2 regions of the Pseudomonas sp. R1-7 genome follow, and region 1 is predicted to be linked to the other one. Evidence: predicted binding sites of a transcription regulator. Region 1 holds the regulator's gene; the other holds the start of a gene.
What was found. The regulator sigma-54, encoded in region 1, starts transcription at its own class of promoters, with help from an activator protein. The targets are predictions, from matches to a motif close to ANTGGCATNNANNTTGCTNT.
Positions count from the first base shown of each region.

Region 2: glnA (type I glutamate--ammonia ligase) is a predicted target of sigma-54. The motif match lies at 1,564-1,583, and genes of this name have one in related genera.

Region 1 is NZ_CP071661.1:1,048,909-1,052,018, reverse strand. Features, by position in the region: gene lptA (lipopolysaccharide transport periplasmic protein LptA) at 1-38, shown strand, start outside; gene lptB (LPS export ABC transporter ATP-binding protein) at 38-763, shown strand; gene J3P79_RS04590 (RNA polymerase factor sigma-54) at 927-2,426, shown strand; gene hpf (ribosome hibernation-promoting factor, HPF/YfiA family) at 2,503-2,811, shown strand; gene ptsN (PTS IIA-like nitrogen regulatory protein PtsN) at 2,824-3,110, shown strand, end outside.
Region 2 is NZ_CP071661.1:427,761-430,870, forward strand. Features, by position in the region: gene glnA (type I glutamate--ammonia ligase) at 63-1,469, opposite strand; gene thiI (tRNA uracil 4-sulfurtransferase ThiI) at 1,798-3,110, shown strand, end outside.

The sequences.
Region 1 (3,110 bases):
AGCCGAAAAAGAAAACCGACGAGCAGAAGGCCCAGTAATGGCAACTCTGAAAGCCCAGCACCTGGCCAAGAGCTACAAGAGCCGCCAGGTTGTGCGCGATGTCAGCCTGTCCATCGACAGCGGCCAGATCGTCGGCTTGCTCGGCCCCAACGGCGCCGGCAAGACAACCTGTTTCTACATGATCGTCGGCCTGGTCCAGTCCGATCAGGGTCGCGTACTGATCGACGACCTGGACGTGAGCCACCAGCCGATGCACGGCCGGGCAAGGGCTGGCATCGGCTATCTGCCACAAGAAGCGTCGATCTTCCGCAAACTGTCGGTTGCCGACAACATCATGGCGATTCTCGAGACCCGCAAGGAGCTCGACAAGGCCGGTCGTCGCCAGGAGCTGGAAAGCCTGCTGCAGGAATTCCATATCAGCCACATTCGCGACAACCTCGGCATGAGCCTGTCCGGCGGTGAACGTCGTCGCGTGGAAATCGCCCGCGCCCTGGCCACCGCGCCGAAATTCATTCTACTCGACGAACCCTTCGCCGGCGTGGACCCGATTTCGGTCGGCGACATCAAGCAGATCATCCACCACCTCAAGGCCAAGGGGATCGGCGTGTTGATCACCGACCACAACGTTCGCGAAACACTGGATATCTGCGAAACTGCCTATATCGTCAACGATGGCCAGTTGATTGCCGAAGGTGACTCCGCCACCATCCTGGCCAACGAACTGGTGAAGGAAGTTTATCTGGGTCATGAGTTCCGCCTGTAAGCGCAAGTGCCTGGCGAATCGTCCGGGCGTTGCCAATTTTATTGTGACGACGCCCTAGGCAAACACCTCGGTTTCAGGCATATAATTTGCTTAAGTTTGGCGCTCCGGCGCCCTGTAGTGGATGGCGCATGTGCGCCGGCAAATAAGGTGTTTAGCCCCTGCCATGAAACCATCGCTAGTCTTGAGAATGGGCCAGCAGCTGACGATGACACCGCAGCTGCAACAGGCCATCCGCCTGCTCCAATTGTCGACCCTGGATCTGCAACAGGAAATCCAGGAGGCCTTGGAATCCAATCCGATGCTCGAGCGCCAGGAAGAAGGCGACGACTTCGACAACACCGATCCACTGGCCGACAACGTCGAACAGAAAACCACCCCCGAGATCCAGGAACCGTCCTACCAGCAGGAAGCCGCCCCTACGGTGGATAACCTCGAAGATGGTGAATGGAACGAGCGCATTCCCAACGACCTGCCCGTGGACACTGCGTGGGAAGACGTCTATCAGACCAGCGCGAGCAGCTTGCCGAGCAGCGGCGACGACGACGAATGGGATTTCACCACCCGCACTTCCGCCGGCGAGAGCCTGCAGAGTCATCTGCTCTGGCAATTGAACCTGGCGCCGATGTCCGATACCGATCGCCTGATCGCCGTGACCCTGATCGATTGCATCAACAATCAGGGCTACCTGGACGAGACGCTGGAAGAAATTCTCGAAGCATTCGACCCCGAGCTCGACATCGAGCTGGACGAAATCGAAGCCGTCCTTCACCGCATCCAGCAGTTCGAACCCGCGGGCATCGGCGCTCGCAACCTGGGCGAGTGCCTGTTGCTGCAATTGCGCCAACTGCCCGCCAAGACCCCTTGGCTGACTGAAGCCAAGCGCTTGGTCACCGATTACATCGACCTGTTGGGCGGCCGCGACTACAGCCAACTGATGCGCCGCATGAAGCTCAAGGAAGATGAGCTGCGCCAGGTCATCGAGTTGGTGCAAAGCCTCAATCCGCGCCCCGGCTCGCAGATCGAATCCACCGAACCCGAATATGTGGTTCCCGACGTGATCGTGCGCAAGCACAACGATCGTTGGCTGGTGGAGCTCAACCAGGAGTCGGTGCCCAAGCTGCGCGTCAATGCCCAGTACGCCGGCTTCGTGAAACGTGCCGACACCAGCGCCGACAATACTTTCATGCGCAACCAATTGCAGGAGGCGCGCTGGTTCATCAAGAGCCTGCAGAGCCGCAACGAAACCCTGATGAAGGTTGCCACCCAGATCGTAGAGCATCAGCGCGGCTTCCTGGAGTATGGCGACGAAGCGATGAAACCGTTGGTCCTGCATGACATTGCCGAGGCGGTGGGCATGCACGAATCGACGATTTCACGCGTCACTACCCAGAAATTCATGCATACCCCGCGGGGCATCTATGAATTGAAATACTTTTTCTCCAGCCATGTCAGCACCTCCGAAGGCGGCGAATGCTCGTCCACGGCCATCCGCGCGATCATCAAAAAACTGGTCGCCGCGGAAAATCAGAAAAAGCCGTTGAGTGACAGCAAGATCGCTGGTTTACTGGAGGCACAAGGCATTCAGGTGGCCCGCCGTACCGTCGCCAAATACCGCGAATCCCTCGGGATCGCACCTTCGAGCGAACGCAAGCGGTTGATGTAACGGGCCACGCCACAGCGTTCCAGTGGCAGGCAACCCAGCCTGCCGCTTTATGCACTGGCAACGAAGGAGAAGCTGTATGCAAGTCAACATCAGTGGACACCAACTGGAAGTGACCGAACCCCTGCGCACCTACATCGGCGAAAAACTCGACCGATTGGAAAGGCATTTCGACAAGATCACCAATGTGCAAGTCACGATGAACGTCGAAAAGCTGCTGCAGAAAATCGAAGCCACGCTGCATATTCCCGGCGGAGAAGTGGTTGCCAACGCAGAGCATTCAGACATGTATGCCGCGATTGACCTGCTGACCGACAAGCTGGATCGCCAACTCAAAAAGCATAAGGAAAAGACCCAGAGCCTCCTCCAGGGCGCAACCGGTCGTTAACCCCCCCAATCCATGATCCGACTAGAAACCATCCTGACCCCCGGCCGTTCCCAAGTGAACGCGCCGGGTGGCAGTAAAAAGAAAGCCCTCGAACAAATCGCCAACCTGATCCACCGCGAGGTGCCTGATCTGGTGATGCAGGATGTCTTCGAGGCCCTCATTGCCCGTGAAAAACTCGGTTCCACCGGTTTTGGCAACGGCATCGCTATTCCCCATTGCCGCCTCAAGGGCTGTGAAGCGCCGATCAGCGCGCTGCTGCACCTTGAAGCCCCCATAGATTTCGACGCCATCGACGGCGC
Region 2 (3,110 bases), 620 kb from region 1:
AAAAAGGCCTCCCGAAGGAGGCCTGTTTTCAGTTCACGCCGTGCGTGGCGGCGCTAACCGGATCAGCAGCTGTAGTACAGCTCATATTCCAGTGGGTGTACGAAGGTGCGAACCTTGATTTCTTCTTCGCTTTTCAGTGCGATGTAAGCGTCGATGAAGTCATCGCTGAATACGCCGCCCTTGGTCAGGAACGCACGGCCTTTGTCCAGCTCTTCCAGGGCTTCTTTCAGGCTGCCACAAACCTGTGGGATTTCCTTGGCCTCTTCAGGCGGCAGGTCATACAGGTTTTTGTCAGCGGCATCGCCAGGGTGGATCTTGTTCTGGATACCGTCCAGGCCGGCCATCATCAGTGCAGCGAAGGCCAGGTATGGGTTGGCAGCCGGATCCGGGAAACGCGCTTCGATACGGCGGGCTTTCGGGCTGTTCACGTAAGGAATACGGATCGAGGCGGAACGGTTGCGAGCCGAGTAGGCCAGCATCACCGGGGCTTCGAAGCCTGGTACCAGACGCTTGTAAGAGTTGGTCGACGGGTTGGTGAAGCCGTTCAGGGCCTTACCGTGCTTGATGATGCCGCCGATGAAGTACAGGGCGGTATCCGACAGGCCGGCATAACCTTCGCCTGCGAAGGTGTTCTTGCCGTCTTTGGAGATCGACATGTGCACGTGCATGCCCGAACCGTTGTCGCCGTACAGAGGCTTTGGCATGAAGGTCGCGGTGCGGCCGTAGGCGTCAGCCACGTTGTGTACGCAGTACTTCAGGGTCTGTACTTCGTCAGCCTTCTTCACCAGCGTGTTGAACTTCACGCCGATTTCGTTCTGGCCGGCAGTCGCCACTTCGTGGTGGTGAACTTCGACGGTCTGGCCCATTTCTTCCAGCGCGTTGCACATGGAGGTACGGATTTCGTGGTCGAAATCGAACGGTGGAACCGGGAAGTAACCGCCCTTGATACCTGGACGGTGGCCTTTGTTGCCGCCTTCCACGTCCTGGTCGGACATCCACGAACCCTGTTCGGAGAAGATCTTGAACATGGAACCGGAGATGTCGGACTTGAACTTGACCGAGTCGAAGATGAAGAACTCAGGCTCTGGACCGAAGAAAGCGGTGTCGCCGATACCGGTGGACTTCAGGTATTCCTCGGCACGGTGGGCGATGGCGCGCGGGTCGCGGTCATAGCCTTGCATGGTCGAAGGTTCGATGATGTCGCAGACCAGGATCAGGGTCGGCTCTTCGGTGAACGGGTCCAGGACGGCAGTGCTGTCGTCCGGCATCAGGATCATGTCGGAGGCTTCGATGCCTTTCCAGCCGGAGATGGAGGAACCGTCGAACATCTTGCCGATTTCGAAGAATTCGTCGTCCAGCGCATCACGGGCCGGCATGGTCACGTGATGTTGAGTGCCTTTGGTGTCAGTGAAGCGCAGATCAATCCACTTGACGTCATGATCTTTGATGAGTTGAACCGACTTCGACATATGTCCTCCGGGTGGCTTCGGGCGGGTAGTGGAGTGCCCTTAGATATGGGTGATGCCGGCGCGAATACTCTGCCAAGGCAACCTGCCTCACAAGGGAGCAAATTGCATGCCAGTGCCCCACCATGGGTTTTTTGCACCAAATCCACGCTTTTAAAGGCGTAAATCCAAGATTGTCAGACAATAACGCACTGCAATGTTGCGCAGTCAATCGATAATGACCTGTTTTGGTGCATGCAAAACCATCTTCACATTAACTGGTTAAACCTTGAGCAATTTCCGCTATAATCCGCGCCCCCCTTTTTCGGCTGGCCGTTCGCGCGCTGTTTTCATGAAACTAATCGTAAAAGTCTTCCCCGAGATCACCATCAAGAGCCGCCCGGTACGGATGCGTTTCATCCGCCAGTTGGCCAAGAACATCCGTGCCGTGCTCCGTGACCTGGACCCGGCCGTGGTGGTGAATGGCGTGTGGGACAATCTCGAACTGGAAACCCGCGTCAGCGAACCCAAGCTACTCAAGGAAATGACCGAGCGCCTGAGCTGCATGCCGGGTATCGCGCATTTCCTGCAGGTCGACGAATATCCGCTGGGGGACTTCGACGACATCCTCGCCAAATGCATGCTCCATTATGGTGATGCCCTGGCCGGGAAGATCTTTTCCGTACGTTGCAAGCGCGCCGGCAAGCACCCGTTCAGTTCGATGGACGTGGAAAAGTACGTCGGCAGCCAGTTGCGCCGGCAGTGCGGCGCCGCCGGTATTTCGCTGAAAGAACCGCAGATCGAAGTGCGCATCGAAATTCGCGACCAGCGGTTGTTCGTGATCCACAGCCAGCACGACAGCATCGGCGGGTACCCGCTGGGCTCCCTGGAGCAGACGCTGGTATTGATGTCCGGTGGTTTCGACTCCACCGTTGCCGCCTACCAGATCATGCGTCGCGGCCTGATGAGCCATTTCTGCTTTTTCAACCTTGGCGGTCGTGCCCACGAACTGGGCGTAATGGAAGTGGCGCACTTCATCTGGAAGAAGTACGGCAGCTCCCAACGCGTGTTATTTGTGAGCGTGCCGTTCGAGGAAGTCCTGGGCGAGATTCTCGGCAAAGTCGATAACAGTCATATGGGCGTCATTTTGAAGCGTATGATGTTGCGTGCCGCGACGAGCATCGCCGACCGCCTGCACATCGACGCGCTGGTGACCGGCGAGGCGATTTCCCAGGTGTCGAGCCAGACGCTGCCGAACCTGTCGGTGATCGACTGCGTGACCGAAAAGCTCGTGCTGCGTCCGCTGATCGCCAGCCACAAGCAGGACATCATCGACACGGCCAACGAGATTGGCACCGCCGATTTTGCCCGGCACATGCCGGAGTATTGCGGAGTCATCTCGGTCAACCCGAAGACGGCGGCCAAGCGCGGGCGCGTGGAGCACGAAGAGAAAGAATTCGACATGGCGGTACTCGAGCGCGCGATCGAGAACGCCAGGCTGGTACCGATCGATCGGGTCATCGACGAATTGGGCCAGGACATCCAGATTGAAGAAGTCGGCGAAGCGCTGGCCGGTCAGATCATCATCGACATCCGTCATCCGGACGATGCTGAAGACGATCCGCTGAGCGTTGCCGGCGTCGAGGTACAAACGATGCCGTTCTA